DNA from 3 places in the Variovorax sp. YR752 genome. Region 2 is predicted to be linked to each of the others. Evidence: riboswitches for the same ligand, from Rfam matches in the RefSeq annotation. Region 2 holds a riboswitch; each other region holds the start of a gene.
The links. Region 2 has a riboswitch for glycine ahead of gcvT (glycine cleavage system aminomethyltransferase GcvT). Riboswitches for the same ligand answer to the same signal wherever they lie in the genome.

Region 1 (4,573 bases), on a different contig from region 2:
ACGAGGTCATGCCCATAAAAGATGTTGTCCCCCAGCACCAACGCGCTCGGCGAATTGCCCACGAACTTCTCGCCGATGATGAAAGCCTGCGCCAGGCCATCGGGACTCGGCTGCACCGCGTACTGCAGGTTCATGCCCCACTGGCTGCCGTCTCCCAACAGTTGCTGGAAGCGCGGTGTGTCCTGCGGCGTGCTGATGATCAGGATGTCGCGCATGCCGCCGAGCATCAGCGTGCTCAGCGGGTAATAGATCATCGGCTTGTCGTACACCGGCAGCAGCTGCTTGCTCATGGCGAGCGTGGCCGGGTGCAGGCGGGTGCCGGAGCCACCGGCGAGGATGATGCCTTTGCGTTGCGTCATGGGGGTTTTCTTCTGTAGGGGCCGGAAAAATCAGTCAGTCGTCAGAGCGTCTCGCGCAGCATGCGCGCCACGCCTTCCTGCCAGGGCGGCAGGCGCAGGCCGAAGGTGGTCTGCAGCTTGGTGGTGTCGAGCCGCGAGTTGTGCGGGCGTGTCGCGGGCGTCGGGAAGGCGCTGGTGGGCACGGCTTCCACGGCCTGCGGGCCGGCCTTGAGTTCGACACCAGCCTGCTGCGCCATCTCGAGCACGAAGCGCGCGTAGCCGTGCCACGTGGTCTCGCCGCCGGCGATGGCGTGGTACAGCCCGGCCTTGGTCGGGTCTTGCAGGGTGGCGCGGATGGCGTGCGCGGTGATGTCGGCCAGCAGTTCGGCGCCGGTCGGGGCGCCGAACTGGTCGTCGATCACCGTGAGCTTGTCGCGCTCCTTGGCCAGGCGCAGCATGGTCTTGGCGAAGTTGCCGCCGCGTGCCGCATACACCCAGCTGGTGCGGAAGATCAGGTGCTTCGCGCAATGCTGTGCCACCAGTTGCTCGCCTTCGAGCTTGGTCTGGCCGTACACGCTGAGCGGGCCGGTCGCGTCGTCTTCTTTCCAGGGCTTGGTGCCGCTGCCGTCGAAGACGTAGTCGGTGGAGTAATGCACCATCAGCGCGCCGATCTGTTGCGCGGCCTCGGCCACCACGCCGGGCGAGGTGGCGTTGAGCTTGCGCGCGAAGTCGGGCTCGCTCTCGGCCTTGTCGACGGCGGTGTGCGCGGCGGCATTGACGATGACGTCAGGGCGCACCGCCAGCACCGTCTCGGCCAGCTGCTCGGGACGGCTGAAGTCGGCGTGGAAGTCGGTGCTGTCGAAATCCAGCGCGACCAGTTCGCCGAGCGGCGCGAGGCTGCGCTGCAGTTCCCAGCCGACCTGTCCGCCCTTGCCAAGCAGCAGCAGCTTCATGCGCCGGCCTTCGCCGTCGTGGCGTCGTACTGCTTCTCGACCCACTCGCGGTACGCGCCGCTTTGCACGTTGCGCACCCACTCACCATTCGCGAGGTACCACTCGACGGTCTTGCGGATGCCGGTGTCGAAGGTCTCGGCGGGCTTCCAGCCAAGCTCGGCCTCGAGCTTGCGTGCGTCGATGGCGTAGCGGCGGTCGTGGCCCGGGCGGTCCGTGACGTAGGTGATCTGTTCCTTGTACGGCTTGCCGTCGGCGCGGGGGCTCAGCTCGTCGAGCAGCGCACACACGGTGTTGACGATCTCGATGTTGGGCTTCTCGTTCCAGCCACCGACGTTGTAGGTCTCGCCGAGGCGGCCGGCTTCGAGCACGCGGCGGATGGCGCTGCAGTGGTCCTTCACGTAGAGCCAGTCGCGCACCTGCATGCCGTCGCCGTACACGGGCAGGTTCTTGCCGGCCAGTGCGTTGACGATCATCAGCGGGATCAGCTTCTCGGGGAAGTGGAACGGGCCGTAGTTGTTCGAGCAGTTGGTGGTGACCACCGGCAGGCCGTAGGTGTGGTGCCAGGCGCGCACGAGGTGGTCGCTGGCGGCCTTGCTGGCCGAGTACGGGCTGTTGGGCTCGTACTTGTTCTCTTCGGTGAAGGCCGGGTCGGTCTTGGAAAGCGAGCCGTAGACCTCGTCGGTCGACACATGCAAGAAGCGGAAGGCCGCCTTCTGGTCGGCCGGCAGGGCGTGCCAGTAACCGCGCACGGATTCGAGCAGACGGAAGGTGCCGAGCACGTTGGTCTGCACGAAGTCTTCGGGGCCGTGGATCGAGCGGTCGACGTGCGATTCCGCGGCAAAGTTCACGACTGCGCGCGGTTTGTGTTCGGCCAGCAGGCGATCGAGCAGTGCGCTGTCACCGATGTCGCCTTGCACGAAGACATGGTTCGCGTTGCCCTTGAGCGATGCGAGGGTCTCGAGGTTGCCCGCGTAGGTCAGCTTGTCGAGGTTAACGACAGGCTCGTCGCCCTGCGCGATCCAGTCGAGCACGAAATTGGCGCCAATGAAGCCTGCGCCGCCGGTAACCAGGATCATGGAGTCCCTCGCCTGTAGAAAAAAGTTTGCTTTACGGAAAATTAACAGTCAATTATCCCATCGGTGTGAAGTGCCGATGTACAGGGCTTGGCCGGCTTGCGGGGCCCGCCTACAATCACAAACAATTGCAGGAGAGCGGGCCTCACAGAGGCCCTACCGAAGGCGCAAACTCCCATAAACGCTCAGGTCGGCCCGACGAAGTTCCAAGTGCAAACAAGGAACATCGGCAAGGGGTCAGTACTGCACTCATCGATACAGCCGTCTGGAGAGCCGCCACGCCATGTGGCGCACCGAAGGAGCAAACCCGCTGCGGGTGCAGCAGGGTGAATCTCTCAGGTACCGAGGACAGGGGGAGCGGCAACTTGGACATCGGTCGTCCGGTTGCTTGCTATTGGTTCAATAGCACTCCACGCCCGCCGTTCAAGCGCTGCAACCTCAAAGGTACTTGCAATGCGTGTGATCGTTCTTGGCGCCGGCCTGCTCGGCGTGACTTCGGCCTACTACCTCCAGCAACTCGGTCACGAGGTGACCGTGATCGATCGGCAGGCCACCCCGGCCGCCGAAACCAGCTTCGCCAACGGCGGCCAGATCTCGGTCAGCCATGCCGAACCGTGGGCCAATCCGAGCGCGCCGCTGAAGGTGCTGCAATGGCTCGGCAAGGAAGATGCGCCGCTGCTGTTCCGCATCCGCGCCGACATGCGCCAATGGCTCTGGGGCCTGCAGTTTTTGCGCGAATGCACCCCCGCGCGCACCCGCCACAACATCGAACAGATCGTTCGTCTCGGTACATACAGCCGGGAAATGTTGCAGCAATTGCGTCGAGACACCGGCCTGAGCTATGACCAGCGCACGCAAGGCATCCTGCACTTCTATACAACGCAAAAAGAATTCGACGGCGCCCTCAAGCCCTCCGAGCAGATGCGCGCCCTGGGCTGCGAGCGGCTGGTCATCTCGGCCGACGAGGCCATCCGGATCGAACCCGCCCTCGCCCACATCCGCCCGCAGCTCGCCGGTGCCACGTACACCGCCGAAGACGAGTCGGGCGATGCCAACCGCTTCGCGCGCGAGCTCGTGAAGCTGGCCGAAGCGGCCGGCGTGAAGTTCCTCATGAGTCACACCGTGACCGCGCTGCGCGAAGCCGGCGGCAGCATCGACCACATCGAGGCCACCGACAACGAAGGCCGCTTCCAGCGCATCCGCGGCGACGCCTTCGTGCTGGCGATGGGTTCGCTGAGCCCGCTGTACGCGGCGCCGCTGGGCATCCGCCTGCCGATCTATCCGGCCAAGGGCTACTCGGTGACGCTGCCCGTAAAGGACGCATCGAAGGCGCACCAGGTCTCGCTGACCGACGACGAATACAAGCTGGTGTTCTCGCGCTACACGTCGGAGTCGGGCGACCGCCTGCGCATCGCCGGCACGGCCGAACTCAACGGCTACGACCGCGACCTGAACCGCGTGCGCTGCGAAGCCATCGTACGGCGCGTCGAAGAACTCTTCCCCGGCGCCGGCGACACCGAGCGGGCGCAGTTCTGGACCGGCCTGCGCCCGGCCACGCCGAGCAATGTGCCGCTGATCGGCAAGACCAAGTTGCCGAACCTGTTCCTCAACACGGGCCACGGCACGCTCGGCTGGACGCACGCCTGCGGCTCGGGCAAGTCGATCGCGCGCATCGTGAGCGGTCTCGCACCCGAGGTCGATTTCGCGTTCGCCGGCATGCCGGCGCCCGCGCCGCGCGCCGTGCAGCCCGCACTGGGCTGACACGGCACGCACCCTCGGGTCACGCCTTGAACGTGACCCAGGGCTTGAGCCGCACGGCGCAGCGAATGAGCCCCGCGCTTTCCTGCGCATCGATCACCGCGCCGATCGGCTTGTAAGCCTGCGGCGCCTCTTCGATGCGGCGCTCTTCACGCAGCGTCACGCACTGCCAGCTGGCGTCCGCATCATCAGGTGCGGGCCGCATCGCGCGCACCTCCTGCCGCCGCATGCGCCGACCGGCGCCATGGCTGCACGACCACAGCCAGTCTTCGTGGCCCAGCCCGGTCGCGAGGTACGAGTGATCGCCCATCGACCCAGGAATCAGCGCGAGGTCGCCCGCGTGCGCCGGCGTCGCGCCCTTGCGATGGATGTTCATGCCGTGCTCGCGCAGCACCACGTTGTGCGGCACATCGACCACCAGCGTCGATGCCGTGGCGCCCAGCAGTTCGGC
Region 2 (4,573 bases):
GACGAACTGCCGGCCCAGGTAGCCGCCGGTGATGCGCAGCGTGCGCCACAGGCTGCCGCGCGGCGGCTTCTCATCGAGCTTGCGCAGCAGGCTGCGGTCCTCGATCACCCGGTCGTAGTTGATTCCGACGGGGATGAACACCAGGTCGCGCTCGCCACCGGGGTTGAAGCCCTTGAGCATGTAGTCGAGCAGTCCGAGCTTGGGCTCGCGCAGCCGGCCGTCGATCGTCAGCCCGCCTTCCGGATACATGGCCTGCGGCACGCCGCCCTCGGTGGCCATCTGCACGTAGCGCTGCAGTACGGTGCGGTAGAGCGGGTCGCCGGAGTTGCGCCGCACGAAGTAGGCCCCCATCGCGCGGATCAGCCCCTGCAGCGGCCAGATGCGCGCCCACTCGCCCACCGCGTAGCTCAGCGCCACACGCTCGGCAGCGAGGAAGCTCACCAGGATGTAGTCCATGTTGCTGCGGTGGTTCATGACGAACACCACGGTGGACTTCGGGTTGATCGAGGCAATCGCCGCGTCGTCGGTGTAGCCCAGGCGGACGCGATAGACGAGTTGCGCGAAGGTCTTGGCCAGCCAGTAACCGACGCGGAAGTACACGTAGGCATTGAAGGCCGGCACGATCTCGCGGGCGTAGACGAGCACCTGCTTCGTCACCACCACCGCGGGCTTGCCGGTCTCGAGGGCGTGCTGCTGCGCGGCGGCGAGCACGCGCGGGTCGCTCATCAGCCGGTCGATCAGCGCGCGCCGGCGGGTCAGCTTGAACTGCGGCAGGTCGATCTTCAGGCGCAGCTGGATCTCGTCGAGCACCCCGCGCACCTTGCGCCGCAGGTACCAGCGCACGCCCGGCAGCAGCAGCCACTGCAGCGCCGCCGCCACCGCCAGCACCAGCAGCAGCACGAACAGCCACAGCGGGATGCTGACGCTGGCGTTCACCGGATGTTGTCCCTGTCGAAGACCGCGATGCTTTCGACATGCGCCGTGTGCGGGAACATGTTCACCGCCCCGGCCATCGTGCAGCGATAGCCGGCCTGGTGCACCAGCAGCCCGGCATCGCGTGCCAGCGTGGCCGGATTGCAGCTGACGTAGACGATGCGCCGCGGCGGCAGCCAGCCGGGCGCGAGCGAGGCATCCGCATGCAGGTCGGCCAGTGCCTTGGCCAGCGCGAACGCGCCTTCCCGCGGCGGATCGACCAACCACTTGTCGGCCGCGCCATAGGCGGCAAGGTCGGCCGCAGGCAATTCGAACAGGTTGCGCGCCTCGAAGCGTGTGCGTGCGGCCAGGCCGTTGCGCGCCGCGTTCTCGCGCGAGCGCTGCACCAGCGCCTCGCTGCCTTCGATGCCCAGCACCTCGCGCGCGCCGCGTGCAATCGGCAGCGTGAAGTTGCCCAGGCCGCAGAACCAGTCGATCACGCGCTCGCCAGGGCCAAGCTCGAGCAGGCGCAGTGCGCGCGACACCAGCATGGTGTTGATCTGGTGATTCACCTGGGTGAAATCGGTCGGCTTGAAGGGCATCTCGATGCCGAACTCGGGCAGCGTATAGGCCAGCTCCGGGCCGCCTTCGTCGAGCCGGTGCACTGTGTCGGGGCCCTTGGGCTGCAGCCACCACTGCACGCTGTGCTCGCGACCGAACGCACGCAGCCGTTCGAGATCGCTGGCCGACAGCGGCTCGAGGTGGCGCAGCACCAGCGCCGTCACCACATCACCCACCGCCACCTCGATCTGCGGCAGGCGGTCGCGCTGGTCCATGCTCGCCACCATGTCGCGCAGCGGCAGCAGCATCGCCGACAGCTTCGGCGGCAGCACCTCGCAGCGCTCCATGTCGGCCACGTAGCTCGACTTGCGCTCATGGAAGCCGACCAGCACCTTGCCCTTCTTGGCCACGAACCGCACCGACAGTCGCGCCCGGAAGCGGTAACCCCAGGACGGCCCCTCGATCGGGCGCAGCAACTGCTCGGCCTTGACCTTGCCCAGGTGCCACAGCGCATCTTCCAGCGCGCGCTGCTTGGTGGCGACCTGCGCGGCCACATGCAGGTGCTGCATCTTGCAGCCGCCGCATGTGCCGAAATGCGGGCACTGCGGCCGCACGCGCTGTGAACTCTCGCGCTGCCAGGCCACGGCGGTGGCCTGCTCCCAGTTGTTCTTGCGCCGCTGCACCGTCACGCGCACCACCTCGCCGGGCAGTGCACCGTCGATGAACACCACCTTGCCTTCGGCGTTGTGCGCCACGCCCTGCGCCTCGAGGTCGAGCGACTCGACCGTCAACCATTCATCTGCTGGAGTCATGGGGCGTGATTATCCCGGCCGCCGGCTGCTACACTCGCCGCCGCCAGGAGAGAGCTTCCCCGTGAAGCCGCCGAAGGCGCAGAACCGTTCCCTGAGGCCCGGTTCGAACGCTCAGGCAAAAGGACTGGCACGCGCCACGCGGCGACGCGCGGCGTTCCTCGCTGGAGAGAGGCCCGCCCCGAGCGGGTCCACCGAAGGGGCAAGCGGCGCACACGGCAACGGTGCACCGTCAATCTCTCAGGTAAAGCGGACAGAGAGGGCACGGCACCCGGCACGGCACATGCTGCGTCGGGGTTGGCAAAGGCCCTCGAAGCATCGCCAGGAGGCGGTCATGTCCGACATTCCCCTTCAACAGACCCCGCTGCACGCGCTGCACCGCGAGCTCGGCGCCAAGATGGTGCCCTTCGCCGGCTACGACATGCCGGTGAGCTACCCTGAAGGCATCCTCGCCGAGCACCGCCACTGCCGCGATTCGGCGGCGCTGTTCGACGTCTCGCACATGGGCCAGGTGAGGCTGACGGGCGAGGACGCAGCGGCCGCGCTCGAATCGCTGGTGCCGGTCGACGTGGTCGGCCTGACCGCCGGGCGCCAGCGCTACGGCTTCTTCACCAATGCGGCCGGCGGCATCCTCGACGACCTGATGATCACGCGGCGCGAGAGCGACTTCCTCGTGATCGTCAACGCCGGCTGCAAAGATGCCGACATCCGCCACCTGCAGACGAACATCGCACACCGCTGCACCGTGCAACCCATGCCTGAACGTGCGTTGCTGGCGCTGCAGGGGCCGAAGGCGGCCGAGGCGATCGGTCGGCTCGCACCCGAACTGCGCTCGCTGGTCTTCATGACCGGCGCCTTCTGCCGCATCGCCGGCATCGACTGCTTTGCCACCCGCTCCGGCTACACCGGCGAAGACGGCTACGAGATCTCCGTGCCTGCAGAGCAGGCCGTGGCCCTGGCGAAGGCGCTGCTGGCGCTGCCCGAGGTCAAGCCCGCGGGCCTGGGGGCGCGCGACACGCTGCGCCTGGAGGCCGGCCTGTGCCTGTACGGCCACGACATCGACGACAAGACCACCCCGATCGAGGCGGGCCTGTCGTGGGCCATCCAGAAGGTGCGCCGCGCCGGTGGCGCGCGCCACGGCGGCTACCCGGGCGCCGCGGCGATCGACAAGCAGTTGTCGGCCGGCCCGGCCTGCAAGCGCGTCGGGCTGCTCGGCCTGGAGCGCATGCCTGTGCGCGAAGGCGCGGTCGTTGTCGATGCCAAGGGCCACAAGCTCGGCCACGTGACCAGCGGCACGCTGGCGCCCAGCGTCGGCAAGCCGATCGCGATGGCCTACCTGGCTGCCAACCACGCCCTGCCCAACCACGAGGTCTACGCCGAGGTGCGTGGCAAGCGCCAGCCGATGCGCGTCAGCCCCATGCCCTTCGCCCCGCACCGCTACCACCGCGGCTGATCACCAATCCGCAGCACTCAGACCAAGGAGAACTCCGATGACGACCATGTACACCCCCGACCACGAGTGGATCAACATCGAGGACCACGAGGCCGCCACCGTCGGCATCACGCTGCACGCGCAGGACGCGCTGGGCGACGTGGTCTTCGTCGACCTGCCCGAGGTGGGCAGGACCTTCAAGAAGGGCGAGGTTGCCGGCGTGGTCGAGTCGGTCAAGGCCGCGGCCGACCTGTACATGCCGGTGACCGGCGAGATCGTCGAGGTCAACGAGGCGCTGCGCGCCGACCCGTCGCTGGCCAACTCCGACCCGCTGGGCACCGGCTGGTTCTTCAAGGTGCACATCTCCGAAGCCGGCATGGCCGAGTTCGACCAGCTGATGGACGCACCGGCCTACGACAAGCTGCTCAAGAGCGCCTGAGCGCGCCCCACCCTTGCACCGCTCCTGCCCCGAACGAGCCCAGGACAACCCATGCTGATGTCTGCCCACCAGCCGCTGCGCGAGCTGGAGAACGCCACCGAATTCGTTGCCCGCCACGTCGGCATCGACGCCGATGCCGAGCGCCACATGCTGTCGGTGATCGGTGCCGCGTCGCGTCGCGCGCTGATCGAGGCCATCGTGCCCGCCACCATCAAGCGCAGCGCGCCGATGGCGCTGCCCGCACCGCTGACCGAAGCCCAGGCGCTCGCCGAGCTGAAGGCCATCGCCTCGCGCAACAAGCTGTTGAAGAGCTTCATCGGCCAGGGTTACCACGGCACGCACACACCGGGCGTCATCCTGCGCAACATCCTCGAGAACCCGGCCTGGTACACCGCCTACACGCCCTACCAGGCGGAGATC
Region 3 (4,573 bases), on a different contig from region 2:
CCGAGCCGGTGGTGCAGGCGCTGCACAAGGCGCTGAACGCGACGCTGGGCGACGCCGAAGTGCGCACGCAGCTCGAGAAGATCGGCGGCATGCTCGCGCCGGTGCGAGTGCAGGCCGAGGTCGACCGCGAATACGCCGCGCAGACCGAGCGCTTCCGCGGCATCGCCAAGGCCATCAAGCTCGAGGCGCAATGAGCGGCGTGATCGAGGCGATGCGCGAGCGCGCCGACGAGTTCGTCGGCCTGCGCCGCGATATCCACCGCCACCCCGAGCTGGCCTTCGACGAGCACCGCACCGCGGCGCTGGTGGCCGACAAGCTGGCCACCTGGGGCTACGCGGTCGAGCGCGGGCTGGGCGGCACCGGCGTGGTCGGCACGCTGGTACGCGGCCGCGGCACGCGGCGCCTCGGCCTGCGCGCCGACATGGACGCGCTGCCGATCACCGAAGCCAGCGGCGTCGAGTGGAGCAGCCAGCGCCCCGGCCTGATGCACGCCTGCGGCCACGACGGCCACACCGCGATGCTGCTCGCGGCGGCGCGGCATCTGGCCGAGCAGGGCCGCTTCGACGGCACGTTGAACCTGATCTTCCAGCCGGCGGAGGAAGGCGGCGGCGGCGCGCTGCGCATGATGGCCGATGGCCTCTTCGACAAGCACCCCTGCGATGCGGTGTTCGCGATGCACAACATGCCCGGCATTGCACAGGGCCACCTGGTGCTGCGCGAGGGCGCGGCGATGGCCTCGTCGGACTACGCCACCGTCACGCTGACCGGCATCGGTGGTCATGGCGCGATGCCGCAGCATGCCGCCGACCCGGTCGTCGCTGCGGCCAGCCTGGTGATGGCGCTGCAGACGGTGGTGTCGCGCAACGTCGATCCGCTGCACGCGGCGGTGGTCACCGTCGGCGCCCTGAACGCCGGCCGCGCCAACAACGTCATTCCGGCCACGGCCACGCTGGAGATCAGCGTGCGAGCGCTCGACCGCGAGGTGCGCGCGCTGCTGGAGCGGCGCATCAAGGCGCTGGCGCAGGCACAGGCCGAGAGCTTCGGCGTGCAGGCGAAGGTCGATTGGCGCAGCGGTTACGCCGTACTGGTCAACACGCCCGAGGAAACAGCCTTCGCGCGCGAGGTCGCGCTCGATCTGCTCGGCCCCGAGCGCGTGACGCTGCAGGGCCCGCCGCTGACCGGCAGCGAGGACTTCGCCTTCATGCTCGAGCGCGTGCCGGGCAGCTACCTGCTGATCGGCAACGGCGACGGCAGCGACGGCCACGCCTGCGGCGGTTGCATGGTCCACCACCCGGGCTACGACTTCAACGACGCCAACATCGCGGTGGGCAGTGCCTTCTGGGTTCGGCTGGCCGAACGTTTCCTGAGCGCGGAGGAGACGAGCCCGCAGCCCTAGAATCTCATCTCTGCAGGAGAGTGCCGGGCACCGCCCGGCCCCCGAAGGCGCAAACTCCCATGAACGCTCAGGGCCCGTACTGCACATCACGAACGCCGTCTGGAGAGTCGTCACCCGCGTGACGCACCGAAGGAGCAAGGCCCGCGCCGATGGCGCAGGCCGAATCTCTCAGGTACCAAGGACAGGGGGAGCGGCAAGCGCACGACACATCGTGCGTCCATCCTGTCCTTTGGAGTCTTGCCATGAACGTGGTGGTTCTCGGCGCCGGCCTGCTCGGCGTCACCTCGGCCTATTTCCTTCGCCAGCAGGGTCACGACGTGACCGTGATCGACCGCCAGGCCTCGCCGGCGGCGGAAACCAGCTTCGCCAACGGCGGGCAGATCTCGGTCAGCCACGCCGAGCCCTGGGCCAACCCGGGCGCGCCGTTGAAGGTGCTGCAGTGGCTGGGCAAGGAAGACGCGCCGCTGCTGTTCCGGCTGCGCGCCGACCTGCGCCAGTGGCGCTGGGGCCTGCAGTTCCTGCGCGAATGCACGCCGGCGCGCACGCGGCACAACATCGCGCAGATCGTGCGCCTGGGCACCTACAGCCGCGACACGCTGCAGCAGCTGCGCCGCGAGCGCGACATCGCCTACGACGAACGCACGCAGGGCATCCTGCATTTCTATACGAGCCAGAAGGAGTTCGACGCCGCCGAGGCACCGGCCGCGCAGATGCGCGCGCTGGGATGCGACCGCCGCGTGATCTCCGCCGACGAGGCGGTGCGGCTGGAGCCGGCGCTGCGCCACATCCGCCCCCAACTGGCCGGCGCCACCTACACCGCCGAAGACGAGTCGGGCGACGCCAACCGCTTCGCGCGCGAACTGGTCAAGCGCTGCGAGGCCGACGGCGTGCGTTTCCTCATGAGCCACACGGTGACGGCGCTGCGCGAGGCCGGCGGCGAGATCGACCACGTCGAGGCCACCGACGGTGAGGGCCGCTTCCGGCAGATCCGCGCCGACGCCTACGTGCTGGCAATGGGCAGCCTGTCGCCGCTGTATGCGAAGTCGCTCGGCATCGAGTTGCCAATCTACCCGGCCAAGGGCTACTCGGTGACCATGCCGGTGAAGGACGCGTCGATGGCCCACCAGGTCTCGCTGACCGACGACGAGTACAAGCTGGTGTTCTCGCGCCTCGGTGATCGCCTGCGCATCGCCGGCACCGCCGAGCTCAACGGCTACGACCGCGACCTCAACCGCGTGCGCTGCGAGGCCATCGTCAAGCGCGTGGAGCAGCTCTTCCCCGGCGCAGGCGACACCAGCCAGGCGCAGTTCTGGACCGGGCTGCGCCCGGCCACGCCGAGCAACGTGCCGATCATCGGCCGCTCCAGGCTGAAGAAGCTGTTCCTCAACACCGGCCATGGCACGCTGGGCTGGACGCATTCGTGCGGCTCCGGCAAGAGCATCGCGCGCATCGTCAGCGGCCTCAAGCCCGAGGTGGACTTCGCCTTCAGCGGCGCCTGAATCGGGCGCCGGCGGGGCAGAGGCCTTCGGAATCGAAGGTCTCTCGCCGCGTCGAGTACATTAGCTAGGTAGGCATGATCAAGATAGCAAGTTCGTAAGTCTTCTCTGATGGCCACCGGCAGCTCTGCCGGCCGGCTCCGGTTTGAACTCCCATCGATGACCTTCTTGGCGTCTCTGCCTGCGCCGGCGTTCGCCTGCGCAGCAAACTTGAAAGGAATCGACATGACGACTCAAACCGGCACCGTGAAATGGTTCAACGAAGGCAAGGGCTTCGGCTTCATCGCTCCCGATGATGGCAGCAAGGACCTGTTCGCCCACTTCAGCCAGATCCAGGGCGGCGGCTTCAAGACCCTGGCCGAGAACCAGCGCGTAGAGTTCGAGACGACGCAGGGCCAGAAGGGTCCGCAAGCCTCGAACATCCGCGTGGTCTGATCCAGCACGCAGGCTCTTCGCGAGCCCCGTTCGAAACCGCGGCCCCGGCCGCGGTTTTTTCTTTTTGGGAGCCCTCATGAACAACCTGCAGGAAGCCACCGAACGCATCTGCGAGCTCAAGGGCAACGTGGTGGCGCTCGACGCGCTGTGCACCGCGCTGCTGCAGCAACTGGCGCCACCGGCGCGCGAGCGCTTCCGCAAGACCTTCGAGGGCTGGGCCGAGATCGCCCGCACGGCGATGCTCCATGCGGAGATCTCCGAGCATTCGATCGCCGCCTTCGAGATGGACACCGCGCGCATCGGCGCGCTGATCGACACGCTGGAACATCGCCAGCGGCCGGCGCGCGAAGGCAGCGGCGTCGAGCCGCTGCTGCTCGCCGTGCCGCGGGTGTTGACCTTCCAGGGAACGCGCGCGCTGACCTCGGCCAGCGGCTTCTTCTTCGCGCGCGACGAGCGGCTGTTCCTCGCCACCAGCCGGCACGTGCTGATCGACGAGCCGAGCGAACATTTCCCGGACCGCATCGAGATCGAGCTTCACAACGACGACAGCGACCTGTCGCGTGCGGGCGCGTATTCGGTGCTGCTCTACGAGAACAGCCGCGCGGTGTGGCGCCAGGCCAGCGACACCGGCGGCGAGATCGACGTGGCGGTGATCGAGCTCGACCGCGAGAAGCTGGGCTTCACGCCGCGTGCCTTCACGCCGGCCAACCTGCAGCACACGCTGGGCGAGGTCGACATCGGCACGCCGCTGCTGGTGGTCGGCTTTCCGCTCGGCTTCCACGACAGCCGTTACCACCTGCCGGTGGCGCGGCAGGCCTCGGTGGCCTCGTCCTTCGGCACACGCTTCCAGGGCCAGGGCCTGTTCCTGACCGACGCGCGCACCCACCGCGGCACCAGCGGCGCACCGGTGGTGATGCGCGCTCCCTCGGGTCTCGGCGGCGACGACGGCATCCCGTGGAAGCTGCTGGGCATTCACTCGGCGCGCATGGACATGGGCGGGCGCGACCGGGTTGCCGACGAGTCGCTCGGACTGAACTGCGCCTGGTATGCCGACGTGCTGATGACGCTGACGGCGAACTGAGCCGGGGCTCTGCCGACAATCAAGCCGGCGGCAAGTCCGGCCAGCGCAGCAGTGCCGGCGGCGACGCCTCGCGAGCCGGCGTGCGCAGCGCGAGGCCGTACCAGGCCACGTCCCACCAGCGGCCGAGCTTGAAGCCGGCGTTCGGGTAGACGCCCACCGGCTCGA

Region 1: another riboswitch for glycine. It lies ahead of AAG801_RS04840 (D-amino acid dehydrogenase); the one in region 2 lies ahead of gcvT (glycine cleavage system aminomethyltransferase GcvT).
Region 3: another riboswitch for glycine. It lies ahead of AAG801_RS25125 (D-amino acid dehydrogenase); the one in region 2 lies ahead of gcvT (glycine cleavage system aminomethyltransferase GcvT).

Annotation. Positions count from the first base shown of each region.
Region 1 is NZ_CALRZC010000013.1:6,226-10,798, reverse strand. Features, by position in the region: gene rfbA (glucose-1-phosphate thymidylyltransferase RfbA) at 1-359, opposite strand, end outside; gene rfbD (dTDP-4-dehydrorhamnose reductase) at 401-1,291, opposite strand; gene rfbB (dTDP-glucose 4,6-dehydratase) at 1,288-2,367, opposite strand; glycine riboswitch at 2,486-2,575, shown strand; glycine riboswitch at 2,620-2,726, shown strand; gene AAG801_RS04840 (D-amino acid dehydrogenase) at 2,818-4,125, shown strand; gene AAG801_RS04835 (RtcB family protein) at 4,145-4,573, opposite strand, start outside.
Region 2 is NZ_CALRZC010000285.1:652-5,224, reverse strand. Features, by position in the region: gene AAG801_RS37190 (1-acyl-sn-glycerol-3-phosphate acyltransferase) at 1-936, opposite strand, end outside; gene rlmD (23S rRNA (uracil(1939)-C(5))-methyltransferase RlmD) at 933-2,285, opposite strand; glycine riboswitch at 2,320-2,422, shown strand; glycine riboswitch at 2,437-2,549, shown strand; gene gcvT (glycine cleavage system aminomethyltransferase GcvT) at 2,617-3,735, shown strand; gene gcvH (glycine cleavage system protein GcvH) at 3,773-4,153, shown strand; partial or broken gene AAG801_RS37170 (glycine dehydrogenase (aminomethyl-transferring)) at 4,205-4,573, shown strand, end outside.
Region 3 is NZ_CALRZC010000126.1:1,605-6,177, reverse strand. Features, by position in the region: gene AAG801_RS25135 (tripartite tricarboxylate transporter substrate binding protein) at 1-194, shown strand, start outside; gene AAG801_RS25130 (M20 aminoacylase family protein) at 191-1,396, shown strand; glycine riboswitch at 1,486-1,591, shown strand; gene AAG801_RS25125 (D-amino acid dehydrogenase) at 1,639-2,895, shown strand; gene AAG801_RS25120 (cold-shock protein) at 3,118-3,327, shown strand; gene AAG801_RS25115 (serine protease) at 3,404-4,408, shown strand; gene AAG801_RS25110 (N-acetyltransferase family protein) at 4,428-4,573, opposite strand, start outside.